DNA from 2 places in the Nostocoides vanveenii genome. Region 1 is predicted to be linked to the other one. Evidence: riboswitches for the same ligand, from Rfam matches in the RefSeq annotation. Region 1 holds a riboswitch; the other holds the start of a gene.
The links. Region 1 has a riboswitch for cyclic di-AMP ahead of ABD209_RS07375 (C40 family peptidase). Riboswitches for the same ligand answer to the same signal wherever they lie in the genome.
Positions count from the first base shown of each region.

Region 1 (14,337 bases):
GCGCACCGCCGCGGTGTTGGTCTCGACAACGGCGTTGAACTGGATCCCGGCGAAACCTGCGCGGCGATGCCAGTCGATCACATAGTCCAGCAACGCCCGGCCGACCCCGAGGCCGCGGGCGGCGTCGGCGACCATGAAGCTCGCGGTGCCGATATGCGCACCCCGGGACGGGCGGTTCGCCCCCATCTTGGCGCTGCCGAGGAAGCGCCCGCCGGCGTCGCGGGCGATGACCGTATGCCCGGGCGGTGCCTCCCACCACAGAGCCTGGATCGCGGTGTCGGACAGCCCCGTCGGGTAGGCGTAGGTCTCACCGGCATCGACGATCGCCCGGAAGACGGGAGCGAAGTCCGGCAGGTCGGACTCGGCATACGGCAGAAGGGTCAGGGCGGCCACGAACGCGAGCCTACGGTCCGAGCCGACGGTCAGTAGTAGTCCTGCGGGTTGGCGGGGGCGGAGCCATGGGCGTCGGCGGCATTCCCGCGGCCGCGGCGCACGTAGATATAGCCGAGCGCGCCCAGTGCGATGCCGGTGAGGGACGCCCACTTCCACCACGCGCGGTCGCCGTCGCGCAGCGCGGGGATGGTCAGGGTCGCGACGAGGGCGAGCACCCAGACGCCGATCCCGATCAGGACGATCCGGTCCATCCGGAAGGCGATCGGCTCCGGCGCGGTCGGGGCGAGGCCGTTGTCGTGGCGTAGCGTGCTCACAGCCTGAGCCTACCGACCGGCTCACCTGCACCGTTGAATACCATGCGCGCCATGGCGAACCCCCAAGTCCGGGACCGGCGCACCCCGCCGCCCCCCGCAGCCGGCGGCCTCGACGGCTTCTTCCAGATCACTGCGCGCGGGTCGACCGTCGCGCGCGAACTCCGTGGTGGCCTGGCTACCTTCTTCACGATGGCGTACATCGTCGTCCTCAACCCGCTGATCATCGGCACGCAGACCGACTCGACCGGCAAATTCCTCGGCGGCGGCGCGGCCCCCAATTTGGCCATGGTGGCGGCGACGACGGCCCTGGTCGCGGGCGTGATGACCATCTTGATGGGCGTGGTCGCGAACTTCCCGCTCGCGCTCGCCACGGGCCTCGGCCTCAATGCCTTCGTCACCTTCGGCATCGCCAAGCTGCCCGAGATGACGTGGGCGGACGCCATGGGCCTGGTGGTCATCGAAGGCCTGATCATCACGATCCTGGTGTTGACCGGCTTCCGGCAGGCGGTTTTCCACGCCGTGCCGCCGCAGTTGAAGACGGCGATCTCGGTCGGCATCGGCCTGTTCATCGCCGTCATCGGCTTCGTCGACGCAGGCTTCGTGCGCAAGTCTTTTGGCGGTCCGCTGGGTGAGCTCGGCGTCGGTGGCTTCCTCGTCGGCTGGCCGCTGCTCGTCTTTGTGCTTGGCCTGTTCATCACCGTCGTCCTGCTGGTGCGCAAGGTGCGCGGCGCGATCCTCTACGGCATCCTGTCCGCCACCGTGCTGGCGATCATCGTGGAGTCGATCGGCAAGATCGGCGCGCAGAAGAACGACAAGGGCGAACTGGTCAACCCGACCGGCTGGGGCTTGAACGTCCCGAAACTTCCGAGCTCGGTCGCGAGCACCCCGGACTTCGGACTGCTGGGCGACTTCAACCTGCTGGGATCCTTCAAGGCCATCGGCGTGATCTCGGCGGTCCTGCTGATCTTCACGCTCCTGCTCGCGGACTTCTTCGACACCATGGGCACGATGGTCGCCATCGGCGCCGAAGCGGGCCTGAACGACGCCGAAGGCGTGCCGCCCAACTCTGAGCGCATCCTGATCGTCGACTCGGTGGCGGCCATGGCCGGCGGCGCGGCGGCGGTGTCGTCGAATACGTCCTATATCGAATCGGCGTCGGGCGTCGGCGAGGGAGCGCGGACCGGGCTGGCCTCGGTGGTCACCGGCGTGCTCTTCCTGCTCGCTACCTTCCTCGCGCCGCTCGTTGCGGTCGTGCCGTATGAGGCGGCCACCCCCGCCCTGGTCGTCGTTGGGTTCTTGATGATGCAGCAGGTGCGCGAGATCGACTGGGACGACCTGGAGATCGCGATCCCCGCGTTCTTGACGATCGTGCTGATGCCCTTCACCTACTCGATCACCGTCGGTATCGGTGCGGGCTTCGTGGTCTATGTGCTGATCAAGCTGGCCAAGGGCAAGATCGCCGAGATCCACCCGCTGATGTGGGTCACGGCTGCGTTGTTCGTTCTCTACTTCGCGATCGACCCCGTCAAGTCGCTGCTCGGGGTCGGCTGATCCAGGGCCCTGAGCCGCCGGGTCGTGCACGGTCCGGCGCTCTGCGTAGGGGTCGGCGGTTCGAACCGCCGACCCCTACGCCCAGGCGCGACCCGCGCAAGCACGCGCGACCCGCGCAAGCACGCGCGACCCGCGCAAGCACGCGCGACCCGCGCAAGCACGCGCGACCCGAGCAAGCGGGCGCGGCGGCTGACTCAACGCGGCATTTAGTTAGCAAAGGTAATGAGCTAAGCTAAGGTTCATGCCGACCGACGCGGCCATCGCCGAACTCGCCACCGAGATCCGCCTGGCGTGCATGCGTATCTCCCGCCGAGTCCGGTTCGAGAGCGGCAGTTCGCTTGCGCCGCATCAGTTCTCGGTCCTCGTGCGGCTCGGCGAGCACCCCCGCACGCCGCGCGAACTCGCCGACATCGAGAAGGTCTCCGCGCCGAGCATGACCCGGACCACCAACGGCCTGGTCGAGCGCGGCCTGGTCGCCCGGGCCGCCGACCCCGACGACGGGCGCTGCGTGATCCTCTCGCTCACCCCCGAGGGCGCTGCCCAGGTCGCCACGATCCGCGCCGCCCGCGACGGCTGGATGTCCTCGCGCGTGGGCAATCTGACGCCCGAGGAGCGCGAGGTCCTGCGGCAGGCGAGCGCCATCCTGCACAAGGTGGCCCAGGCGTGAGCGCGGGCCCCAAACGGGCGGCGGGCACGGCATACGGGCGGGGCCGGATGAGTCCGACCTTCCACTCTCTGGCCATCCGCAACTACCGGATCTACTTTTTCGGCGCACTCGTCTCCAATATCGGCACCTGGATGGCGCGCGTCGCGCAGGACTGGCTGGTGCTGGTCGACCTGACGCGGCACTCGGCGAGCGCGCTCGGGATCGTCACCGGCCTGCAGTTCTTGCCCTTCCTGTTGCTCGCGCCGTGGGCGGGCGCGGTCGTCGACCGTTTCCCCAAGCGAGCCCTGCTGATGGTCACCCAGACCGCGCTCGGGCTGGTTTCACTGGTCACCGGGCTGCTCGTGGTGTTCGGCTGGGCGCAACTGTGGCAGGTCTATGTGCTTGCGCTGCTGCAGGGCATCGCGACGGCCTTCGACAATCCGGCGCGGCAGGCCTTCGTCTCGGAGATGGTGCCTACCGCGCGCTTGGCCAATGCCGTTGCCCTCAACAGTGCCTCGTTCAACGCCGGCCGCCTGATCGGCCCGGCAGCCGCCGGCCTGGTCATCGCGGCCTGGGGCACCGGTGTCGGCTTGCTGATCAATAGCGCGACCTTTGGTGCGGTCCTCCTTGCTCTGACACGCCTCGACCCGGCGGCCCTGACCCCCGCACCCGTCACCCGGGGGAAGGGATCGATCCGGGAGGGGCTGGCCTATGTGCGGGGACGGCCGGATCTGAAGCTGGTCATGGGGCTGGTGTTCGTCCTCGGCACCTTCGGGATGAACTTCCAGATCACCATGGCACTGATGGCGACCAAGATCTTCGGCAAGGGGCCGACCGAGTTCGGGCTGCTCGGCTCGATCATGGCGATCGGTTCGCTCGCCGCCGCCCTGCTTTCGGCGCGGCGCGCGAACCCCCGACTGCGGCACCTCGTGGTGTCCATGGCGTTGTTCACCGTCTCGGCCGCGGCCGCTTCGCTCGCCCCGACGTATGCCGTGTTCGCCCTCACGCTGATCCCCGTCGGTCTCGCCGCCTTGACCGCATTGACGACGGCGAACGCGATGGTGCAGTTGCGGACCGCGCCGGAGATGCGCGGCCGGGTGATGGCGCTCTATATGGCGATCTTCATGGGCGGTACGCCCTTCGGCGCACCCCTGATCGGGTGGATCGGGGACGCCTTCGGGGCTCGTTGGACGATCGGGATCGGGCCGTTGGCGCTGGCGATCACCCTCTTCCTGGTCGCGATCTCCCTGTGGCGGCGCGAGAATGTCCGGGTGACTTTCACCGCGTCCGCCCGCCCGCACCTGCAGATCTCGACCCGGGCCGTCACCCGCCCGGTCCCGGAGCCGGCACGATGACGCCGCGGTTTCGCCGGATCGTGACGCTCGTGGTGCTGATCGGCATGGTCGCCCTGGTCCTCGCCTCCGCCCTCTCGGGCTTGTGACCTGAGCCGAGACGGGGAAGGCTCGCCCCGGCTCGGGTCACAGGCGCTCGAGGATGTAGTCGATGGCGCCGGTCAGCCGGGTGATGTCGTCGGGGTCGACGGCCGGGAACATCGCGATGCGCAACTGGTTGCGACCGAGCTTGCGGTAGGGCTCGGTGTCGACGATTCCGTTGGCGCGCAACACCTTGGCGATCGCTGCCGCGTCCACCGAGTCGACGAAGTCGATGGTCCCGACGACCTGCGAGCGAGCGGCCGGCTCGGCGACGAAGGGGGTGGCGACCTCGGACGCCTCCGCCCAGGCATACAGGCGCGAGGAGGAGTCGGCCGTGCGGCCGGTGGTGAAGGCCAGGCCACCGTTCTCGTTCATCCAGCGCAGCTGCTCGGCCATGAGCGCGAGAGTCGCGACGGCCGGCGTGTTGTAGGTCTGCTCCTTGCGCGAGTTGTCGATCGCCGTGGGCAGGCTGAAGAAGTCGGGCACCCAGCGGCCGCTCGCGGTGATCTCGTCGACCCGGGCCAGGGCGGCGGGGGAGAAGAGCGCGAGCCACAGGCCACCGTCGGAGGCAAAACACTTCTGCGGCGCGAAGTAATAGACGTCGGTCTCGGCGATCTCGACGGGCAGGCCGCCGGCGCCGGAGGTGGCGTCGATGAGGATGAGCGCGTCGTCGTCGGCGCCGGGCACCCGGTGAACCGGCGCCATGACGCCCGTCGAGGTCTCGTTGTGGGGCCAGGCGTAGGCGTCCACACCCGCCTCGGCGGTTGCCGTGGCGAGCGTCCCCGGGTCCGCCTTGAGGATCGTCGGCTCACCGAGGAAGGGCGCGGCCTTGGTGACCGAGCCGAACTTCGCCGAGAACTCGCCGAAGGCCAGGTGCTGGCTGCGTTCGCGGATCAGGCCGAAAGCGGCGATATCCCAGAACGCGGTCGAGCCGCCATTGCCGAGGACGACCTCGTAGCCCTCGGGGAGTTGGAAGAGCTCGGCCAGGCCCTCGCGGACGGCCTTGACGAGGTTCTTCACGGGCGCCTGACGGTGGGAGGTGCCCAGCACGGTGGTCCCGATCTCGGCGAGCGCGGCCATCTGCTCGGGCCGGATCTTCGACGGGCCGCACCCGAAACGGCCGTCGGCCGGCCGCAGGTCGTCGGGAAGGCGGAGGTCACTCAGGTCTGCAGTCACGTGCTCAAGTCTGACAAAGCCGCCCCCACGACCGGTGCCACGTCCCGCCACCCGGGACGGCCGGACCCAGCCGTATGCCATAAACGCGCTGAGGCTTAAAGCATGCGTCATGCGCATGTATCAATTGCGTTTTTCACATTTGAGTTATGGAAGCAAAAGTCGCACCATTGAGGAGGAGTCACAAGGAAGTGCCCGAAGGACACGCACACCAATCACTCCCGAAAGAGGTTCGCCATGACCCACATCAAAACCTGGCTGAAGAAGTTCGACGCCTGGACGCTGGACGTCTTCAACCCGCCGGTGCCCGGCTACCGCGGCCGCTGAGGCTCGACTCGACGAGCTGCGACCGACGCGCACGGAGCGCGGGGTCGAACGCGTCGAGACGTCGCGGGGACCGAGGCGAAGCACCCCGCAACGAATCGAATCGGCGCCTGCCCCCAACGGGGCAGGCGCCGGTTGGCATTGTGGCGCAGGGATATTCACATCGCCTGGCCGGTGCGATCGCCTTCGAGTCAGCTGTGCGCGCGGAAGCCTTGGACGTCCTCCAACGGACGGGGACCCGGGCCGACATACTTCGAGGACGGCCGGATCAGGCGGCCGGTCCTCTTCTGCTCCAAGATGTGCGCCGCCCAGCCCGCGGTGCGCGCCGAGACGAAGAGCGGCGTCATCATCTCGCCCGGCACGTCGGCGAAGTCGAGCAGCACGGCCGCCCAGTAGTCGACATTGGTCTCCATCTTGCGCTCGGGATAGCGCTCGGCGAGGGCCGCGATGGCGGCCTTCTCCAACTCGACCGCCACCTCGTAGCGCGGGGCGCCGAGCCGCTTGCAGGTGTCACGCAGGACCGCGGCCCGCGGGTCATAGGCGCGATAGACGCGGTGCCCGAAGCCCATCAACCGCTCACCGCGGTCGAAGACGCCCTTGACGTATTCCTCGGCGTTGCCCGAGCGCTCCACACCTTCGATCATGTGCTTCGCGCGCGACGGCGCCCCCCCGTGCAGCGGGCCGGAGAGGGCACCGACGGCACCGGACAGGCACGCCGCGACGTCGGCACCGGTGGAGGCGATGACCCGCGCGGTGAAGGTGGACGCGTTCATACCGTGCTCGGCGGCCGAGATGAAGTAGGCGTCGATCGCCTCGACGTGGGCGGGGTCCGGCTCACCGCGCCACCGGATCATGAACCGCTCGACGATGGTCTTGCCCTCATCGACCCTGCTCTGCGGCACCATGGGTGTGCCGAGGCCGTGCGCGGACTGCGCGATGAAGGACATCGCCATCACCGAGGCGCGCGCGAGGTCTTCCCGTGCCTGCTCGGGGGTGATGTCGAGAAGCGGGCGGAAGCCCCACAGCGGCGCGAGCTGGCACAGGGCCGATTGCACATCGACGCGGATGTCGCCGGTGTGGACGGGCAGCGGGAAGGGCTCGGCCGGCGGCAACCCCGGATCCATCGCATTGTCGACCAGCAGACCCCACACCTGGCCGAAACTGACGCGACCGACCAGGTCCTTCAGGTCGACTCCGCGATAGCGCAGCGCGCCACCTTCTTTATCGGGCTCCGCGATCTCGGATTCGAACGCAATGACCCCTTCGAGGCCGTGCTTGACGTCGCTGTCGCTCATGGCTACCCCATCCCAGACTGTTCCGTTGCCTGTTGGCGTGCCTATTCTGCACGCCACCGCCGACACTCGCGGCATCACGTCCGCAAGGGGCGCAGGCATACGCTCGGTCCATGGCACCGGATCCGCTGGCTCCTCGCATCTCCTACACCGGTGACGCCGTCGACATCGGCGGTCTCGCGGACAATCCGTATGCCGTCGCCTCCGCCTGGATCGACGCTGCCGTCGCGCGGGCGGCTGAGCGCGGCGATGTGCCCGAACCGACCGCGATGGCCGTGGCCACCGTGGACGCTGTGGGGCTGCCGGACGTCCGGACGGTGTTGATGCGCTTCCTTACCCCGGAGGGTCCGGGTTTTGTGACCAACCTGGATTCGGCCAAGGGTCGCCAGCTCGCGGCCAATCCTGGTGTGGCTGCAACCTTGACCTGGCCGGCGATGTTCCGGGCGATCCGCTTCCGCGGACGTGCGGTGGAGTTGCCGGACGAGCTCGTGCGCGACTATTTCGTCACCCGGCCCTGGGGATCGCGGATCTCGGCCTGGGCGTCGGAGCAGTCCGCGCCCATCGCCTCGCGCAGCGCGTTGGAGGCGCGCTCGGCCGAGTTGGCGGCCCGCTGGCCGGACACCGGCTCGCCCGACGATGTGCCCGTGCCGACGCGCTGGGGCGGCTACCGGATCGTGCCTGAGGAGGTCGAGTTCTGGGCCGGGCGCCCCGATCGCCTGCACGACCGGATCGTGTATGCCCGTGTGGCCGAGGGCAGCCTGGCCGACGCCGCCGCTTGGGCGATCTCGCGCCGACAACCCTGAGCCCGCGGCGTAGGCACCAGGTGTGTAGCGCCGAGCCCAGGGGTGCATCGGTGCACCCGGTTCGCGGCGCTTGAACCGGTTCGCATCGGTTGAGCCGGTGCGCATCGCCTGACTGTCCACGCGGGGGCCGACCCGAGCGCGAACCGGCGGGTTGTCGGTGCGGATGTCTAGGCTCGCTGGAATGACCACCAGCCCGCCCCGGGAGGACTTCCGGCTGCGCTCGGTGGCGGTCGCGGCATACGGGCCGACGATCCTCGAGGGGATTGGCTACGGCGCGGCCATCCCGATCGTCCCGCTCTTGGCGCGCCAGCTCGGAGCCACTGTCGGGCAGGCCGCGCTGGTTGCCGGGCTCCTCGGCGTTGGCCAGCTGTGCGCCTCCCTTCCCGCGGGGGCGATGATCGCGCGGATCGGCGAGCGGCGGGCGATGGTCATCGCCTCGGTCGGTGGCGCGCTGACGGCCGCCATCGCGGCGTCGGCGCTCTCGGTTCTCGTCCTTGGGGCCGCGGCCTTCGTCACGGGGATGACGTGGAGTGTCTTCCTCCTGGCGCGTCAGGGTTTCATGATCGACGCGGTGCCGGAGCACCTACGCGCTCGGGCGCTCTCAACGCTGGGCGGCAGCCACCGGATCGGCATGGTGATCGGCCCGCTGGTCGGGACGGCGGTCATTCACCAGTGGGGGATTCGGGCCGCCTTCGTGGCCAGCGTCTTGGCCTCCCTGGCGGCGCTCCTGCTCGTGCTCCGGGTCGACGACCTCGGTCACGAGGCCCGCGAACTGGGGCGCGCGGATCCGGCATCGACGTGGACGCTGCTGCGCCGGCATACGCGCGTCCTGGCCACCCTCGGGACCTCGGCGATGACGATCAACGGGCTGCGGGCGGTGCGACTGAGCGTGCTGCCGCTCTGGGGAGAGCACATCGGCCTGAGCGCGTCGCAGGTCTCGATGGTCTTCGCGATCGGGGCTCTGGTCGAGGTGGCCATCTTCTATCCGGCCGGCTGGGTGATGGACCGGCGTGGGCGGGCGATGGTGGCCGTGCCGTGCGCCGGACTGCTGGCCCTGGGCTTCCTGGTGCTCCCCCTGACCGCCAGCCTGGCGGGCCTGCTCGCCGTCACCATCTTGATGGCCGTCGGCAACGGCCTGGGATCGGGCATCGTGATGACGCTCGGTGCCGACACCGCCCCGGTGGTGCACCGGGCGAAATATCTCGGGGGCTGGCGCCTGTGCGGAGACATCGGCGCGAGTGGCGGCCCACTCGTCGTCAGCGCCATCATCGCGGCCACCGGGTTGGCGAGCGCGAGCCTGGCCGTCGGGGGGCTCGCGCTCGCGGGCACGGCGTGGATCGCCCATTGGGTGAGCGCGCTCGATCGGCGCCGCCGATGAGAGGATGGCGCGCGTGAGTGACCTGATCGACACCACGGAGATGTATCTCAAGACCATCTTCGAACTCGACGAAGAAGGGATCCCGCCCCTGCGGGCCCGCATCGCCGAGCGCCTCGGCCACTCCGGACCCACCGTCTCGCAGACCATCGCCCGCATGGAACGCGATGGCCTGGTCTCGATCGCCGGTGACCGGCACCTCGAGTTCACCGACCTCGGTCGGCAGCGCGCGACCCGCGTGATGCGCAAGCATCGGCTGGCGGAACGGCTGCTCGTCGACGTCATCGGCTTGGAGTGGGAGTACGTCCACGACGAGGCCTGCCGCTGGGAGCACGTGATCTCCGAACGGGTCGAGCGCCGGATCATCGCCCTGCTCGGTGACGACCTGCTCTCGCCCTATGGCAATCCGATCCCCGGGCTTGCCGAGTTGGGCGAGGCGGCCAGCGTCGAGGACTTCCGGGCCGGGCTGGAGACGATGTCGGCCATCGCCGACAGCGACGAGGCCCATGTCACCGTCCGCCAGATCGGCGAGCCGGTCCAGATCGACCACGAGGCTCTGAAGTTGCTCACCGAGGCCGGCGTGCGGCCCGGCGAGGCGATTCGCGTCCGCCGCGAGGACGGCCGAGTGCTCGCGGTGGGCGCCACCCGCGACTTCACCGAGGGCGTTTCGTTGCCCGAGGACATCGCCGACCACGTCTTCGTGCAGACCCAGTAGGACACCCCCAAAGGCGGTGTGGTGGTGAGCGCCGGGAGCCGCCGCTGACCGGCGTGGCGCCGGCAGACAGCATGGTGTGGTATTCCTCACCGATCCGTCACCGCCCTGTGATCGAAACGTGACATATGGCGGGGGAGTGTGTACCGTTTCGTCTCGCGGCTCCCCCAGAGCCGCCCGAACGCCTGGATCGCCGAGTCCTACCACCAGGTGCACGGACCGAAGATTCCGCCAGGTAGGAGCGGGGGACCCACCTTCGGGCGCTTGCGTCCTTGGGGTGAAGTCCGCCAGGTTCGACCGGCGGGCCGGACAGCATCTCTCGTCCGAACCCGACAGCTCACCTCGTAGGCGTCGAGAGGTCACCGTGCCGAAGCTTGCCTCGGGGCGCTATTCCGCCCGCGCCCGAATTGCGCAGAACAAGAGCCAGAACCACTCCTCGACCGACGCCGTCGTGCGCGCCGGCGCGGTTCTGGCCGCGACGACCGCGCTGGTCTCGGCGATGGCCGCCACCGCCTCCGCCGCGCCTGCCGCTCCGGTCGCGCCCGCTGCCGCCCCCGCCGCCAAGACGGTCGCCGCCGCTGCCCCGGCCGTGACCGCGCCCAAGGCCGCCGGTCCGGTCCTCGCCAAGTTCGGCACCATCGGCGTCAAGGCCGTTGCCAAGCCGAAGCCCAAGCCCGTTGTTGTCCCGGTAGCCGCCCGCACGCAGACCGCTGCGAGCCGCACGACCACCACGCGCTCCACCGTTCCCGCCACGAGCAACGCCGGCGGCAGCACGACCGACAACCCGGCCCCCCAGGCCCCGCCGCCGCCCGTTTCCGGTGGCGTGCTGGCGATTGCCGCGAGCCTGTCGGGCATCCCGTATGTCTACGGCGGCTCCACCCCGGCCGGCTTCGACTGCTCCGGTTTCACGATGTACATCTTCGCCAAGGTCGGCATCAGCCTGCCCCGCACCGCCGCCGGCCAGCAGGCCGCGACCACCCGGGTCAGTTCGCCGCAGCCCGGTGACCTGGTCTTCTTCGGCTACCCGGCCTACCACGTGGGCATCTACGCGGGCAACGGCATGATGTACGACTCGCCGCGCACCGGCCTGTCCTCGGGCCTGCGCGCGATCTGGAGTTCCAGCGTCACCTACGGCCGCCCGTAGGTCTCGGCTGCATTACGCGGCCTGGCGCGCGCAGGCCGACTGCGATGGAGGGCAGGGGGCGACCCTGCGCAGGTTACGTGGGGCTGACCCCCGCGCCTCGGTGTGCCCGCCGGGCACCCCGAGGTTCACGGGGCGCTGACAGGGCGTCCACAGGTCGCCGTGCCATGGTGCTGGTCAACTGCGCTATGTCGAGCGAAGGACGCACCTATGCCGCATATTCACGATTTAGGTCCGCGTCTGGTCCGGCGGCGGAAGGGGCACGGCAGGAACGACGGGCGACGTGGCGTCGGCCTGGCTCGCACGTGAGTGAGTCCCGTCGGGCGCAGGAGTGCACGGCGGCGCGCAGGTGAGCCAGATGATGATGCACGGCCAAGGTCAAGGCGATCACTGACGCGCCCTTTTCGGCGCCCCGAGACCCACGGCTACAGCGTGCTGCCGGGTCACCCGCGTTCGTCGGTCATCAGGCGCGGTCAAGCGCACCCGCGCGCACGTGCTTGTCGTGCAGACGGTGCGCCTGGACGCACCTCGTGCACGACATTCGTCGTTGGGACAGCACCATGACGTGGGTCAGTGTCGCCGAGCCGAAGACCCGCGCGCCGCGATGCCCAGCCGGTCGGCCGTCTCGGTGAAGACGGTGGCCGCCTCCGGGCTGACGAGCACGAACCGGATCAGATCCATGCCACCGCGTCGACTCACGCCTTCCGCGGCGGCGGCCAAGCCCAGCTCGGCGACCGTCCCCATCGCCCAGCCGTAGACACCTGCGCTCACGGCCGGGAAGGCCATCCGGCGGGCCCCCATGCCCCGGGCCACGCTGATGCTGTTGGTGAAGCACCGGCGCAGAGTGGCTGGATCCGTCGCTCCCGCATGGCGATTCGGGCCAACGGTGTGGATCACCCACTTGGCCGGCAGCGCGAAGCCCGGGGTGGCGATCGCGTCTCCGGGCGGAAGCCCGTCCGGCAGCGTCGAATCCCGCAACTCCCGGCAGGCCGCCAGCAACTCCGGCCCGGCCGCCCGATGGATGGCCCCGTCGACTCCGCCGCCGCCCAGCAACGAGGAGTTGGCCGCATTGACGATGGCGTCCACTTTCTGCGTGGTGATGTCGCCGGTGACAATCTCGATATTGCCCATGGCGACACCGTATGCCGCGTGCCACCCTTGGGTGCGCGCCCGCGGTGGGGCGCGGCATACGGCAAGGCGAAGGAGCGCATGGTGGCCGACGAGATCTACTACGACAAGAAGGACCAACTAGCGATCGTGCAGGGCAGCCTGCTGCCCGACGAGACGGTCTTCGCGGTCTATGACGGCAAGGACGTCGGCACCGGCTTCATCGGACTGACGAATATGCGCGTGATCCTGCAGGACAACTCCTTCGCCGGTGGCAAGGTGGCCGTGACCTCGGTGCCCTACAACAAGATCACCGCCGTCTCCTACGCCTCGAACGCCTCGGTCTTCGGTCGCTTCACTGAGGAGACGACGGTGGCGATCCACACCTCCCACGGGACCTACGAGATCCTGCTGCGTGGCTCGGACAAGGCCAAACACACCCACGACGTGATCCTCCACTACATCGTCCACTCCTGAGCTCGGCCGGTCGTGACGCGACGCGTCACATCACCGCGCGCATCGCGACGATTGCGCCCCGAAGGTAGCGGGTGACGATGGCCCGCTCCTCCTCGCTCAGCAGGGAATCCACCTCGGCGAGGCGTGCGAACATCGGGGAGCAACTCCAGCACCTCGGAACGTCCGCTCGGGGTGATCACGACCTCGACGCGGCGGCCGCCGCCGCCGTGTGGACGGCGTTCGGCGTGGCCGTGGGCGACGAGACGATCGACGACCCCTGAGGAGGCTGCCGTCGTTATCCCGAGGGACTTGGCCAGGTCGACCGGGCCAATGGGCGCGCGCATCAGGTGACGAAGTGAGTGAATCTCGGACGTCGACATGCTCGCGCGCCGAGCCACCGCGGCGGGGACGGCAGCCGCCACCTCCATCGCGTCCTCCAGAGCAGAGAGTGACTCCGATCCGGTCCACATCGGCACAGCATCGACCATGCCACTTGCCGGGGCGTCCCGATGACCCGTCATATCACTCACCAAACTTAGCTAAGCCCTCATCACCGGCCCGGAGCTTCGTCCACGCGGCTCCGGGCCACTGCTGACCCTAGGGTTGCCGACATGCCGCCAGACCAGGGCTGCGAAGAGTCGGAGGCTGAGCTGGTCTCCAGATTCCGCGAGGGCGACCCGTCAGCGCTGGCAGCGGCATACGCGCGCTGGGGACGCCTCGTGCACTCATTGGCCCTGCGCTACCTCGGCAACTATCACGATGCGCTGGACGTCACCCAGCAGGTCCTCGTGTCGGCCTGGAGGAGCCGGCATACGTTACGAGAGGGCACTGGATCGCTGGGTGGCTGGCTCATCACGATTGCGCGGCGGCGTTGCGCCGATGCGCTCGCGGTCCGAACGCGCGAAGGCCGGTCCGCAGCCGTGGAAGTGGAATCGCTGGCGGGCGTCGGCTCGGCCGTGAGCGATGATGTCACCGACCGGATCGTGGTGGCACACGCGCTGGACGCTTTGGGGGACCCGCGCGCAACGATCATCCGCCTGGTGGGGATCGATGGGCATACTCACGAAGCGGTAGCGGAACGGCTCGACCTTCCGCTCGGCACGGTGAAGAGCCATATCCGACGAGGCTTGCTCCAACCTGCGCAAGGACCTGGAGGAGGTGACATCGTGAGCCATCCCGGAGATGACGTCCTTGCCGATCTGGCGCTGGGGCAGCCGGTCGATGATGTGTCGTCCAGCACCGTCGACGGGTGCGATGAGTGCGGCCGCGATCTCGCCGCGTTGCGCCGGACCCTCGCGGCCGTCGCCGAGGGCGAGGGTCTGCACGCGCCGGGCCCCCAGGTTTGGAATGCCATCGTCGCCGCTACCTCGAGCGAGGCACCGGCGGCTTCTCCTGCGCCTCCTGGACGGATCCGCCCGTCGCTTCTCGTTCGGCAGCCTGGCGGTCGCGACCACGCTAGGCGCGCTTGTCGGTGTCGGTGCGATAGCCGCCGTGAACCAGTGGCGAGCCCCTGAGGCGGAGGTGGTGGCGAGCGCGAACCTCGCCACGCTGGACACGGGAGCCACCCGGGGGGTTGCCGAAGTCGAGCGGGTCCGCGGTCAGCTCGAGGTGCGGATC
Region 1 is NZ_BAAAPN010000035.1:52,134-66,470, reverse strand. Features, by position in the region: gene ABD209_RS07425 (GNAT family N-acetyltransferase) at 1-393, opposite strand, end outside; gene ABD209_RS07420 (DUF2530 domain-containing protein) at 423-707, opposite strand; gene ABD209_RS07415 (NCS2 family permease) at 759-2,258, shown strand; gene ABD209_RS07410 (MarR family winged helix-turn-helix transcriptional regulator) at 2,500-2,925, shown strand; gene ABD209_RS07405 (MFS transporter) at 2,922-4,259, shown strand; gene serC (phosphoserine transaminase) at 4,383-5,501, opposite strand; gene ABD209_RS07395 (citrate synthase 2) at 6,026-7,129, opposite strand; gene pdxH (pyridoxamine 5'-phosphate oxidase) at 7,240-7,929, shown strand; gene ABD209_RS07385 (MFS transporter) at 8,111-9,307, shown strand; gene ABD209_RS07380 (iron-dependent transcriptional repressor DtxR) at 9,321-10,019, shown strand; cyclic di-AMP (ydaO/yuaA leader) riboswitch at 10,236-10,379, shown strand; gene ABD209_RS07375 (C40 family peptidase) at 10,381-11,160, shown strand; gene ABD209_RS07370 (O-acetyl-ADP-ribose deacetylase) at 11,728-12,288, opposite strand; gene ABD209_RS07365 (PH domain-containing protein) at 12,307-12,741, shown strand; partial or broken gene ABD209_RS07360 (MarR family transcriptional regulator) at 12,990-13,064, opposite strand; gene ABD209_RS19795 (RNA polymerase sigma factor) at 13,332-14,234, shown strand; gene ABD209_RS07350 (anti-sigma factor) at 14,122-14,337, shown strand, end outside.

Region 2 (14,337 bases), on a different contig from region 1:
CGGATCGGGGCCGAGGGTCAGGGCATGGCCATCGCCTTGTCGGCGCTCGACTCCGGTCGCCTCGGAATCGCCGCTGCGGCAACGGGTTTGGCGCAGTCCGCGCTCGACCTGGCGACCAGCTACGCCAAGGACCGCGTCCAGTTCGGCCGGCCGATCGCGAGCAACCAGGGCCTCGCCTTCCTGATCGCGGACATGGCGGCGGCCGTCGGCGCCGCCCGCGCGAGCTATCTGTATGCCGCCCGGTTGCGCGACGCCCGACGGCCCTTCAGCGCCGAGGCAGCCACGGCGAAGCTGGTGGCCACGGACGCCGCCATGAAGGTCACCACCGACGCGGTCCAAGTTCTCGGGGGCGCGGGCTACACGGCCGATTTCCCAGCCGAGCGCTATTTCCGCGAGGCCAAGGTGACCCAAATCTTCGAGGGCACCAACCAGATCCAGCGGCTGGTGATCAGCCGGCACGCGCTCGGCGGCTGAACCGGACGACCCATCCGTTGACATACCGGGTATGGGGGTGGAAGATCGCGCCCGGGCCGGCGAAATACCGTATGCCCCGGCACCGATGGGAGGGGACGTCATGGGTTGTCGCGCACGCTCTCTGCTCCCTGCGCAGGCGCAATCCGTCCAATCTGGCGAAAAGCCGTTGCTGCGCGGCGATTTCCGCGGCTCGCCTGAGGCTGCCCTCACATCTCGCGATCGCAGGCAACCTTTCGGCGCGTGCACCCGTGAAACACCCAGAGGAAGTACGGCGAAGAATGGCCGATGGTCGCAGCCGGATCAGCCGCTCGGTTGATGGCGCCCGGCCGGCCACCGAGCAAGCTTCCCAACGGAAGGCCCCGCGGCAGCCGCTGACGGGATCGTGAATCGAGAAGGGCAAGGGGAATGACCAGACGAACCACCTGGGCCGCCACGGCCGCAATCGCGGCCCTCGCCGCCGGCGGGCTGGCACCGCTCGCGGCGAGCGCGCAGGCACCGAGCAATGTCACAGCCGATTGGCAGGCCACTGCGGCCACCAGCAGCCGGGCGGTCGTGTTGCCGACCGGGGACGTCATCCGGGCCCATGGCACGACCCCCGTGCTCCTGCACCGCGCCACCTCCGGCCCACTGGTCACTATGGCGATCGGCAAGGCCCGCTACGTCTACCCCGCGGCTCTGCAGCACCAGGTCGGCGGCGTCCTCGACGCCGCGCTTTTCGACGTCAACGCCGACGCCACCGGCAGCACCCGGGTCCCCGTCTCGATCCGGTATGCCAGCGCCGACGCCCCCACCGCCGTCCCCGGCATCGAGGTCACCGGGCGGAGCGGGTTGAGCGCCACCGGTTATGTCACACCCGCCAGCAGCCGCGCCCTTGGCCGAGCCCTCGCCACGCAGAGTGGCGACGCCCTCTTCGCCGGGGTGGCCAGCGTCCGGGCCATGCGCCCGAGCGCACCGACTCCCCAATGGCCTATGCACACCGTCACGGTCAACGTCGTCGACGACCAGGGCAAGCCCTTCGAGGGCATGTTCGGCTACCTCAACACCACCGACGCGCAGAAGGGTGGCGGCGTCGGCTTCGCCATCCGCGGCAAGGCCAAGATCAGCTTGCCCCAGGGAACCTGGCAATTCGTGGTGGTGGCGTCCAATGCGGACGCGACGAAGTCCTACATCGCCACCTCGCCCGAGGTCACAGTCAATAGCCCCCGGGATGTCCGCGTTGACGTTCGCTCGGCCACCACCCCAATCAGGACGACCCTGGCCAAGCCGGTGCGAGAGGGTGGCGCGGAGATCACCGAGTACGGCCGCGACATCGTCACGGGTGACTACTTCTCCGGGGCGTCCTGGGTGCTGCTGGGTGACTACGAAACAGGAGAGACCTTCGTGACTCCGACCGTGGGCGCCCTACACGGCACGCAACGCGTTGCGCAGGTCGTCGTCGCCGACGGGGGAAGCGCGTCGGCCCCCTACCGGTACTCGACGAATAGTGGCGTGACCGGCCGCATCCCGGCCAGCCCCATCATCGCGCGCGTCGATGCCTCGAACACGGCGATCTACCGCACCAAGCTGGTCGGCGGCTTCGACCTCGCCACCTCGATGTACGGCCGGTCGGCGAATCCGCCGACGGGTGGCTGGTCGGTGGGCATGCCGCCGCCGGCGCGCGCCTTCACCGAATACGTCTCCACCGGTGGCGGCCTGATCCACGGCGCCTCGCTGACGCAGTACATCAGCTTCGATCCCGTCTTCACCGAGAAGGGGGATTTCACCGAGGATGGGCACGTCGGCCCCAAGGCGGGCACGACCACCTCCGATGTCTGGGGCCAGGCCCCGCTGCATCAGGCCTTCCGGTCACCCGGTGTCGCACCGGCGCAGTCCTGCCCGGCGTGCCTCGGCTTCGGGTCCGGCGTCAAGGGTTTCACGATCGGTGCTCTCCCGCTGAGCGATCGCACGCATACGGGCAGCGGCGACTTCACCGAGCCGGACACCTTCACCTCGCACCTGACGATCAAGGCCGATGGCGCGACGATCATCGACCAGGACGGCCACCTCAGCGGCGCGACCGCCATCCCGGACAACACCAAGGTGCTGACCACCAGCCAGATCGCGTCCCGCTCGGGTGCACCGTTCACCCTCGCGACGACGATGACCACGACGATGTCGATCAAGACGTCATCCGCGGTCAACGCGCCGGCGACTTGGTGGTGTCTGACCCAGACGACGTGCAAGGTTCTGCCCTTCCTCTCGGTGGACTACGCCGCCGCGTCGACCGACGCGAACGTTCTCCCCGCCGGTAGGCAGTCGATCGGGCTCACGGTCAACCAAGTCGGGCGCACGGTCGCCCAGGGCGTCACCTCGGTCAAGGCGTGGGTGTCGTATGACGGCCGCACCTGGAGCGTCGCCCCCGTCACCGGATCCGGCGCGACGTATGCCGCCGCCCTCACCGTCCCCGCGGCCGGCGCTGGCCGCACCGTCGTCGGCCTCAAGGTCGCCGTGACCGACTCGGCCGGCACCACCTTGTCCGAGCAGATCGACGGCGCCTTCCTCCTGGCGCGCTGAGCGCCCGCGACTTCACGAGAGCGAGAGAAACAGACATGAATCGCATGACCATCCGACGTGGGCTCGTGGCGCTGGCAGGCGTCACCGTCGCAGGCACCGCTTTGATCCCCGCGCTCACGGCAAGCGCCGCACCCGCGGGAGCGGGCACCCATACGGCCGCGAAGCCGAGCGGGAAGCCGTGCTCCTCCGAGACGCGCGCCGGGTACAGCCGGTGCATGAGCCGCTTCCACGCCGGCTCCGGAGCGACCCCGGCCAAGGCGATGCCGTCGGGGCTATCCCCCGCCGATCTGCGCTCGGCCTACAAGCTTCCGGCGACTGGTGCGAACTCCACGGTCGCCATCATCATCGCCTTCGACGTTCCGAACGCCGAGAAGGACCTCGCGGTCTATCGCAAGACCATGGGGCTGCCGCCGTGCACCACGGCCAACGGCTGCTTCAGCAAGCTCAACCAGCGCGGTGAGCGGGGCAACTACCCACAGCCCGACGGCGGCTGGGCCCTGGAGGGTTCGATGGACCTCGACATGGTCTCCGCGGCGTGCCCGAGTTGCAAGATCCTGCTGATCGAGGCCGACGACAACTACAACAACAACCTTGCCGAGGCAACCCGCACCGCGTGGCGCAAGGGCGCCACGGTGACCTCGCACTCCTACGGCGGGCTCGAGACGGGCTACCTGTGGGCGGATCGGGACGCCTACGAGCACAAGGGCACGACGGCTGTCGCCTCCAGCGGCGACTACGGGTTCACGTCGGCAGCCGTGCCCGCGGCCTACCGCAAGGTCGTCGCGGTCGGCGGGACGACGCTCAACAAGGCGCCTGGCACGTCGCGCGGCTGGGACGAGGACGTCTGGGGCGGCAGCGGGAGCGGGTGCTCGGCATACGTCGCCAAGAGCCCGTGGCAGAAGGACACCCACTGCCAGATGCGCACGATCGCCGATGTGTCGGCGGTCGCCGACCCGGCCACCGGCGTCGCGGTCTATGACACCTACCCCAACCCCTTCGGCCTGCCCCCAGGCTGGGTCGTCGGTGGTGGCACCAGCGCGTCCGCGCCGATCATCGCGGGTCTGATCGGTCTGGCGGGCAATGGCGCAACCTATTCGTCGGCCCAGGCCTATCGCACGCCGAGCGCGTTCTACGACGTCGTCGGCGGCCGCAATGGCCCATGCGGCGGGGACTACCTGTGCAACGGCCTCAAGGGCTATGACGCGCCCACCGGCGTGGGTTCACCCAAGGGCCTCGGCGGGCTCTGAAACGCGCCACCTCAAACCCCGGTCCGGACACTGTCCGGGCCGGGGTTTTTCCGTGCGCGCCGACGCCCGGGTTTCGGGCGCGCCAGCGCCGGGTTCGGGCTTGTCCGTGGGCCTGGGCTCGGGCGGTGCAGGGTTCGGGCTTGTCCGTGGGCCTGGGCTCGGGCGGTGCAGGGGTTCGGGCTTGTCCGTGCCCGGCTGCCCAGCGGTGGCGAGGCAGTTGGGCCCGCGCGGAAGCGGGGATCCGCGGCGCATCGCGCTCACGGCGGGCGAACAGAGATTGCACAGGCGCACCAGCAGCCCCTACGGTGTGACCCGGTCCTCGGACCGCCACAACTGCACACACACTTCACCATTCATCCCGGGCGGCCGCGCGCCCAACCATCCAGCGGCCGCCGACGCGAGTCACTCGCACGGATGGCTGGGGGACCCACGTGTGGCCCGCATCGATGCCGGCCTTGGGGTGCAGCCGGCCGAGCCGGCGGGGAACCTGACCTCCCTAACCCGACAGCTAACCCCGGCGGCGCGACGTCAGGAAAGGGCACTCCCCCATGGCCATTCGCGCCACCCTCCGTTCATCCAGCCCGTATGCCGGCCGCCACCGCGCCGCCCGCCGCCCCAGTCGCGCGCTGCTCACCGCCGCCGGCTCGGCCGCGGCTGTCGGCGCCGTCCTCGCCCCGACCGCGGCGCACGCCGACACCGTGTGGGATGCGGTCGCCGACTGCGAGAGCAGCGGCAACTGGTCGATCAACACGGGCAACGGTTACTACGGCGGCCTGCAGTTCTCGGCATCCACCTGGACCGGCTTCGGCGGCGGCAAGTACGCGCCCTACGCCCACCAGGCCAGCAAGGGCGCCCAGATCTACATCGCTCAGGCCGTGCTGAAGGTCCAGGGCCCGGGTGCGTGGCCGGTCTGCGGCGCGCGGGCCGGCCTGACCGTGACCAACGGGCTCGCGGTCGACCCCTGGACCGACACCACGGGCTCGGGCGGCTCGACCGGTGGTAGCTCCTCGACCAAGCTCGTCGTCGACGGCGTGCTCGGACCCAAGACCTATGGCGCAATGGAGAAGTGGATCGGCCGGCCGGTCGACGGCAGCTTCACCCTCAGCGACCGCAAGGCCCTCCAGACCAAGCTCAAGGTCACTGCGGACGGCGTGATCGGCCCGATCACGACGAAGGCCCTGCAGAAGGTCGTCGCCCACACCCAGGACGGCATCTGGGATTCCAGTACGACCAAGGCCCTGCAGACCTACCTCAACAAGGTCCTCTGACAGCCCCCGTCGAGAGGCCGGTTCAGCCCCGTCGAGAGGCCGGTTCAGCCCCGTCGAGAGGCCGGTTCAGCCCCGTCGAGCGGCCCCGATCGGCGTTGGCCCGGCCCGCCCGGCCTACACGTCGGGACAGACCTGATGCTGGGGGACGCACCTTCGTCGGTTCGGTGGGATCCGGCGCCAGGCGGCACGCCAGCCGCCTGGCGTCCGGCGGTTGATATCCTCACCCGTGCCCTTCGGGGCGTCGGCCGACGTGGCGCAATTGGCAGCGCACCTGTCTTGTAAACAGGTGGTTGGGGGTTCGAGTCCCCCCGTCGGCTCTCTCTGACGCCCCCCAGAAATCCCTTCGTGGCCCAGGCCTCGTAGCGCCTCGCCTCCTGGGAGGCGGCCTGGGACCGCAGGTCAGTCCGGGTCCGGACCGGATGCGCGCGCCTCGTCGACATTCTTGATCGCGTCCTGCAGTCTGGCGATCCAGTCGGCTTCGTGCTGACCGACGAGCCGCACGCACCAGGCCAGCGCGTCCGCGCGCGATCGAGCCACGCCGCCGGCGACCAGGGTGTCGAGGACCAACCGCTCGGGCTGACGTAGCCGCGTCATTACTGGCGTCGCGAGGTGGGTGAAGAGCACACCCATCTCCCCGCTCCGGGCGCCCCAGGCCACCTTGCGATTGAACGCGTCCTCAAGTCCGCGCGCGATGCGCATGCGCTGCTCGCGGGTGGCTTCGCGGAACCGGTCGATGCGGTCGGTATCGTCCCCGGCCGCGTCCTGGCCGGGGGTGGCCGGGACCCGGCCGATGATGGTGATCTCCTCGCGGTCGATGCGCACGTCGGGAGCGCCGTCGAAAAGATCCACCGGTATGACTTTCAGAACCTCAGTCGTAATCTCCATGGTTGATTACACCATTACATGACCATCCCTGCAAGCGTTATGCCCCGGTCGAGGCACGACCCTCCCACGCAGGTGGTCGCGTGGAAGGCCGAGCCGAGCGATAGCGTGGCGGGCACGGCATACGGGCAGCGAAGGAGCCAGCCATGGACGGGCCAGGTCGGATCATCGAGCAGCGGGGGCTGTGGTTCGAGGAGTTCGAGGTGGGCGCCACCTATCGGCACCGGCCGGGCCGGACGGTCACCGAGGCCGACAATGTGGTCTTCACGACGCTGACGATGAATACTCAGCCGTTACACCTCGACGCGGCGATCTCCGATGCGCTCCCGCCCTTCCATGCGCGGCTGGTGAACTCGATGTTCACCCTCTCCACGCTGGTCGGTCTCTCGGTCGCGCAGCTGACGCAGGGCACGCTCGTGGCCAATCTGGGCTTCTCGGCGATCGCCTTCCCCGCCCCCGTCTTCATCGGCGACACCTTGTATGCCGAGACCCTTGTCACCGACAAGCGCCCGTCGCGCAGCCGTCCGGGCGAAGGCATCGTGAGCCTGGAGCACACCGCGCGCAATCAGTCGGGGACAGTGGTCGCGACGGCCGCCCGGCAGACGCTCGTTCGGCTCCAGCCCGCAGAGCAGCACGTATGACCGCCTGGCAGCCCGGCCCGGCGTGGCTCTTCTGCCCCGCGGACCGGCCCGACCGTTACGCAAAGGCAGCGGGACGCGCCGATGTCGTGATCATCGACCTCGAGGACGCCGTCGCTCCGGATCGCAAGGCACAGGCTCGGGCCGACCTGACGGCATACGGCGATTGCGATCCGGAACGCACCCTCGTGCGCGTCAATCCGGCGGGCACCGCCGACCACGAGCGTGACCTGGAAGCGTTGGCGCGCAACCAGATTCGCCGGGTTATGCTGGCCAAGACCGAGCTGCCGGAGGACGTCACCGGCCTGAGTGGGTATGACGTGGTCGCTCTCTTCGAGACCCCGCGCGGCATCGTCCGCGCCGCCGAGATCATGCGCGTCCCGCACGTCGTGGGCGCGATGTGGGGCGCCGAGGACCTCGTCGCCGCCATGGGCGGCACCTCCAGCCGGGACGCTGTCGGCGCGTATCGGCCGTATGCCGTGCACGCCCAGAGCGTTGCCCTTCTCGCCGCGAAGGCCGAGGGCAAACTCGCCATCGACGCCGTGCATCTCGACATCCCGGATCTCGACGGGCTCCGGGCGGAGACGGCGACTGCCGCGGCGTCCGGCTTCGACGCCAAGGCGCTAATCCATCCGGGGCACGTGGGGGTGGTCCGCGAGGTCTATGCGCCCACCCCTGAACGCGTGGCTTGGGCCGAGCGGGTGCTCGCAGGCGTGGCCGAGCACGGCGCCGGGGTATTTAGCCTCGACGGTCAAATGGTGGACGGCCCGGTCGTTGCCCAGGCCCGACGGGTGCTGGGCTGGGTTGCCAACTGAGTCTGGTACGGCCTCAGCGGCCAGGAACGACGTGGGCAGCTGGTCCGCTGCCGCGAAACGCAATCCCCAGTCGTCACTGAACCGGCCACTTGACGGGGCTGAACCGGCCACTCGACGGGGCTGAACCGGCCACTCGACGGGCTGTGACCGGCTAGTCACGCGCAGACTGCAGGACTCAGACGGGTGCAGGACGCGGAATAGGTCAGCCGCGGTCGACGCGAGTTTCGTCGATGGTGGTGCCCGTTGGGGTCGGTCGACGTGACCCGGGTGGCGTTGTAGCCGCCGGCGCGGCGCGACCCGGCTTGCGCTAGGAAAGACAGCACGATGGCGAGTGCGCCCGCGCCCATGCAGATATAGCCGATCATCGTCAGGTCCACAGCGCTGATGCTGTCGCGGACGGCGAAGGACAGGATCGCCCCGACGACGAGCAGGAAAATACCGAGTCCGATGTACATGAAGGTGCTCGTTACACGTGTGAGGGCGGGGATCACCCGCCCGGTCGTTACCGAGCGTAGGTCGGTGCGTCGCCGGATGGTGGGTTAGTGTCCGCCCAAACCCGCCTCGGCGCAGTTCGCCCCGAGCTCGACGCACTCGCGCACAGCCGACTGGAAACGGCCCTGGACCCGCCTTTCGATGACCCTTAACCGGCCTCTCGACGACCCTGAACCGGCCTTTCGACGGGGGTCAGGGGATCAGAGGCGGCGGTCGGCGAGGACCGGGAACTCCTGCCGGTAGGTCGCCATGTCGGCGAGATCGACGTCGACCGACAGCACCTCCTGGCCCGCCCCGGCTTCGGCGAGCACCTCACCGCGCGACGAGACCACCTGCGAGCGACCGCCCATCTCATAGCCCGCGTGCGTGCCCGCCGTATTGCAGGCGATCAGCACGCACTGGTTCTCGATCGCCCGCGCACGACCAAGCAACGACCAGTGCCCGATGCGCGCGGCCGGCCACGCCGCTGGCACCAGGAAGACCTCAGCCCCAGCCGACACCTGGCGCCGGTAGAGCTCGGGGAAGCGCAGGTCGTAGCACGTCGACAACATCGCCGTCGCGCCCTCGGGATGCAGCCCGACGCGCGCCAGCGGCTCGGTCCCGGCTTCCATCAGTTTCGGTTCCCCCGAGCCGAAACCGAAGCGGTGCACCTTGCGATAGATGGCCACCGGATCGCCCGCCGGGGACAGCACGACGGAGGTGTTCGAAAGCGAATGCCCTTCGGGCCCAGGAGCTTTCAGCCGCTCCACCAACGACCCCATGTGCAAGAGCACGCCGGCATCGCGCGCCGCGCGAGCCATCGCCGCCACGATCGACGGATTGCCGTCCTCCCCCACGGACTCCAGATCAAGCGCCTCGGCGAGCCCGTCCCAGCGTCGGTAGTCGAAGCCGGTCATCGGCCACAGCTCGGGCAGGATCACCAAATCGTGCCCCCGCTGCGCGCGCACCAGGTCGGCCGCGCGTGCGACGCGTTCGGCCATCGGCTCGTGATCGTCATACGCCAGTTGGATGACGGCGACCTTCATCGGCCGGCCCCCTTTCGGTCGCGCTCGGCCAGCGAGGCGAGATAGGCGTTGTATGCCGTGAGTTCGGCGTCGTGGTCACGGTCCGCCTGCCGATCGAGCCGGACGGTCTCACGGCGATCCTGCCGCAGCCATTGAATCGTGACCATGATCGCCAGCGCCAGGGTGGGCGCCTCGCCGATCCCCCAGGCGATCGCTCCACCGCGCTGCTGATCCGGGATCGGGTCGGGCAGCCAGCCCAGGCCCAAGTTGGAGTAGAAGTCCGGCGCGAGCAGGGTGGTGCTTCCGGTGATGATCACGCCGAGGAAGGCGTGGAAGCTGATCGTCGCGAAGAGCACCACCAGCAGGATCAGCGGCGACCACTTCTTGGGGCCGGGATCGGTGCCGACCAGCACCCAGGCGAACAGATAGCCCGAGAGCAGGAAGTGCACGGTCATCAGCACGTGCCCGGTGTGCGTGGCGAGCGCGTAGGTGAAGAGCGGCGTGAAATAGAAGGTCGCCAGGCTGAAGAAGAAGATCACCGCGGCGACCACGGGGTTGGCGACGAACTGCAGATAGCGCGAATGCACCAGCGCGAGGACGAACTCCCGCGGACCCATCGTCTTGTCGGGCCGCGCCGGCAGAGCCCGCAGCGCCAGCGTGATGGGCGCCGCCGGCACGAGGAACAGCGGCACCAGCATCGCGATAGTCATGTGCATGATCATGTGCCAGGAGAACATGATCCGGCCGTAGACCCCGGGCGCTCCGCACATCGCATACACGAAGATCAGCCACCCGATCACCCAGATCAGCGTCTGCCAAGCCGGCCAGCGCACGCCCCGCGCCCGCAGCCGCAGCGCCCAGCGGACATAGATCCCGATGGCGAGGGCCGCGATCGCGACCCATAACCAGTCCGTATGCCAGACGCTCACCCACGCGTCCGCGGGCGGTGGCCCGGGGTCGGGGTAACCGGTCAGGCGATAGACCGAGGTCGGGTCCGGCGAGAGTTTGCCGAGGGCCGGGGGCGGGCTGGCCGCGAGCGCGACGGCCGTGCCGAGGGCGACCCCCATCAGCACCAACTCACCGAGCACCAGCCGCACAAAAGCGGTTCGGTCATCGGCATCCGTGTCCAGCCGGGCGACCAGCCGGCGCCGGTGCCACCAGCCGGCGACGCCGAGCAGCACCAGCGCGCTCGCCTTGACCATGAGCATCGCGCCATATGCCGTGGCCAGGTCCCCGATCGCAGAGAGGTTGAACCACGCGGCGAGCAGGCCGCTGAGGGCGATCGCGGCATACGACCAGCCGGCGAGTGTGGAGAAGCGAGCGGTGGTGACCGCGAGATGGGGCGCCAGCGACCGGCTCATGATCGCCAGGGCGAGCAGGCCACCGACCCAGCTGGTCACGGCGATCAGGTGCACGGCGAGCGCATTGATCGAGCTCATGTGGTCGCGGCTGACGGCCGAGTGCCCCGCCAGAGCTTGTGGCATGAGCGCCAGCCAGCCGAGCACGGTCACCCACGCCAGCCCCTGGGTCCCACGCGCGCTCCCGGTCAACACGATGATCGCTCCGACAACGATCAGCGACAGGATCGACATCCGGGTCGGGGCCAGTTCGAAGGCGAGCCCGAAGAATTGCGACCAGTAACGCGGCTGGGCTGGCGTCAGGCCGGAGATCTCGGCGAAGTCGCCGAGGAGGGCGATGACCAGGCCGGCCAGCCACAGGCCGGCACTCATCCCGGCCAGCCGGGTGGCCGTGGCCCGCCGGTGCGTGCGGGTGGTTTCCGGTGCGAGGAAGGCGCCGAGGATGGCGAGGCCGATCGTCGCGCAGGCGCCGAGATCGCGTAGGACGCGCCCGATCGGCACGCTCCACCGGGCGATCGGTCCCGGGTCGCCGATCGCATAGGCCGCGACCGCCCCGCCCAGCGCCGCGAAGATCGCCACGGCGAGCAGCGCGGGCAGGCCGAGGACCAATCCCGGGCGCCGGTCGACGGCGCCGCGTTCCGATGTCACGAGACCAGACTAAGTACGCTGTACCGATGCCCATCCACCCGCCCGCCCCAGCCGACCTGCCGGGGCTTTTTGCCGCGTGGCGAGCGAGCATCGCGGCCCTGGTAGATCTGGGCCGGGCGTGCTCGGACGCCGACTTCGCCCGCCCGACTGCCTGCCCCGGGTGGAGCGTCCAGGATCAACTCGCCCACGTGGCGAGCGTCGAGTCCCTGCTCACGGGGGCCGAACCACTGTCGGCCGACGTGCCCCACTACCCGCACATTCGGCACGAGATGGGCGCCTTCATGGAAGAGGGCGTCGAGGCCCGGCGCCGGTGGGCGGGTGCCGCGGTCGTGGACGAGTTGGATGCCGTTCTCGCCCAGGGCGAGAGCACGTATGTCGCCCCCGGCCGCACGCTCGACGCCCCCGTTGCCTCCCCGCTGGGTGAGATGACGGTCGGCGACCTGCTCACGCTGCGGATCATGGACGCCTGGGTGCACGAGCAGGATGTTCGCGCCGCCCTAGAGCGGCCCGGGGGGTGGGATACCGGCGCCGCGGCGGTCTTCGTCGAGGGCGCTTTCACCCGCCTGCCACGACTGCTCGGCCCCATGCTGCGGCCCGGCGAGGCCGTGCTCTTCGCGGTCACCGGCCCGGTGGCGGGCGCCACCGGCGTTGGCTTGCTGGCCCTGTCGGACGAGCCAGGCGAGGTCGCCCTGGCCCAGTTGGACGACCCGGGCCAGTGGGCGGGCGAGGTCGCCCTCGTGCCGCTGAGCACCGAGACCTTCACCCGGCGCGCGGCCGGCCGCATCCCGGCAACTGCCGCCCGTGGCACTGGTAGCGGCGCTGGTCCCGGGACTGACGGCGGCGTTGGTGACGGCACCCGCAGCAACGCTGGCGATGACCGCACTGTCAGCGCGGGCCATGGCGAGACGCCTGACGGCGCGAGCGACAGCCTGGCTCAGCGGGCCCTGGAGGCGCTGGCCTTCGTCCCGTGACCCGCGCCCGCGGGCGGTGAGTTGCGCTCGGGGGTGGGGACACGGCATACGGCCGGTGAGAGGTCATGAGCAGGGATTTTGCGAATCTGTCGCCCGCCTATCCCGGGCGCGCGCCCTGGGGGACGGCGTCCTCGCTGCGGGCCTGGCAGGCCGCCGCGCTGGAGCAGTACCTCACCGACGGGCCGCGGGACTTCCTCGCCGTCGCGACCCCGGGAGCCGGCAAGACGACCTTCGCGCTGCGCGTCGCGCGGGAACTGCTCGACGCGCGGATCATCACCAAAATCACCGTCGTCACCCCGACCGAGCACTTGAAGGTCCAGTGGGCCGACGCCGCGCACCGGGCGGGCATCGCGCTCGACCCCGGCCTGGGCGGATCGCGTCGCGGCCGCTCGCGCGAGTTCGCCGGGACCGCCGTGACGTATGCCGGCGTAGCCGCGCGCCATTTTCACTACCGGGCGGTGACCGAGAACTCCAACATGCTGGTGATCCTCGACGAGATCCACCACGCCGGCGACGCGCGGACGTGGGGAGAGGCGGTCGCTGAGTGCTTCGCGCCCGCGCGGCGGCGGCTGGCCCCGACGGGGACGCCGTTTCGGTCCGACGACAACCCCATTCCTTTTGTGCGGTATGAGGAGTTGGCGGACGGGTCGCGGCGATCGGCGGCGGACTACACCTACGGGTATGCCGAGGCGTTGCGCGATCACGTCGTGCGGCCGGTGCTGTTCATGGCCTATGGCGGGCCGATGCGGTGGCGGACCAAGGCGGGCGATGAGCTGGAGGCGCAGCTCGCCGAGCCGATGACCAAGGACCTCACCGCGCACGCCTGGCGAACGGCGCTTGACCCCAAGGGCCAATGGATTCAGGCGGTGCTGCGGGCGGCCGATGTGCGGCTGACCGAGACCCGGCGGCACGTGCCGGATGCGGGCGGTCTGGTGATCGCGACCGACCAGGCGCAGGCACGGGCATACGCCCGGGTGCTCGCGGAGGTCAGCGGCGAGAAGCCCACGGTGGTGCTCTCGGACGACACCGGGTCCTCGCGCAAGATCGAGGAGTTCGCCGAGTCCGAGTCGCGGTGGCTGGTGGCCGTGCGGATGGTGTCGGAGGGCGTCGACGTGCCCCGGCTCGCGGTCGGCGTCTATGCGACGGCGACGTCGACGCCTTTGTTCTTCGCGCAGGCAATCGGGCGCTTCGTGCGGGCCCGGCGACGAGGCGAGGTGGCGACCGTCTTCGTGCCGAGCGTGGCGCCCTTGCTGGCGAATGCCGCTGCGCTGGAACGCGAACGCGATCACGTGATCGGTGCGCGCGCGGGCGAGGAGATCTCGGAGGAGGAGCTGCTGGCGCGGGCCAACCGGGAGGACTCGGCGGCGGACGACCTGCTCGGCGAATGGGAGGCGCTGGACTCGCAGGCGCATTTCGACCATGTGCTGTTCGACGCGCACCAGTTCGGGCTGCAGGCGGCCGCTGGGACTCAGGACGAGTTGGACTATCTCGGGTTGCCCGGGCTGCTGGAGCCGGACCAGGTGCGCGAGGTGCTCCACGACCGGCAGCGCCGGCACGCCGCGCGCCAGTCGCGCCGGGAGCGGCGCGAGAAGGTGACGCCCGAGGTGTCGCTGCACCGGGCCCTGGAGGCCCAGCGCAAGTTGCTGAACTCGCTGGTCAGCCAGCTCGCGCACACGCGCGGGGTGCCCCACTCGCACGTGCACGCCGAGTTGCGCCGCCAGGCCGGTGGCCCCCCGCTCTCGCGGGCAACGACCGAGGAGGTCGAGGCCCGGATCGTCCTGATCCGGCGTTGGCACGCCGATTCGCGCGCCTGACCCCCGGACCTAACCTCTGCTAGCAGGGTTTAGGGGCACGTCCAGCAGGGTAGACCCTGCTCGACGTCACCCAACCTGTGCTGAGTCGCCGTATGCCGCGGGGCTTGGGCGCGCTCCACGTCAACACCGACAACCATCAACGGAGACGTACGTCGGTGGAGACGTACGCCGGC
Region 2 is NZ_BAAAPN010000025.1:20,728-35,064, reverse strand. Features, by position in the region: gene ABD209_RS04885 (acyl-CoA dehydrogenase family protein) at 1-474, shown strand, start outside; gene ABD209_RS04880 (hypothetical protein) at 880-3,027, shown strand; gene ABD209_RS04875 (S53 family peptidase) at 3,072-4,274, shown strand; cyclic di-AMP (ydaO/yuaA leader) riboswitch at 4,655-4,811, shown strand; gene ABD209_RS04870 (transglycosylase family protein) at 4,823-5,542, shown strand; tRNA gene ABD209_RS04865 (tRNA-Thr) at 5,787-5,859, shown strand; gene ABD209_RS04860 (hypothetical protein) at 5,942-6,427, opposite strand; gene ABD209_RS04855 (MaoC family dehydratase) at 6,571-7,065, shown strand; gene ABD209_RS04850 (HpcH/HpaI aldolase/citrate lyase family protein) at 7,062-7,877, shown strand; gene ABD209_RS04845 (DUF6458 family protein) at 8,033-8,332, opposite strand; gene ABD209_RS04840 (nitrilase-related carbon-nitrogen hydrolase) at 8,570-9,394, opposite strand; gene ABD209_RS04835 (bifunctional copper resistance protein CopD/cytochrome c oxidase assembly protein) at 9,391-11,379, opposite strand; gene ABD209_RS04830 (maleylpyruvate isomerase family mycothiol-dependent enzyme) at 11,406-12,350, shown strand; gene ABD209_RS04825 (DEAD/DEAH box helicase) at 12,416-14,164, shown strand.
Region 2: it holds a riboswitch for cyclic di-AMP, as region 1 does, so the genes downstream of both, ABD209_RS04870 (transglycosylase family protein) here and ABD209_RS07375 (C40 family peptidase) in region 1, are expected to answer to the same signal.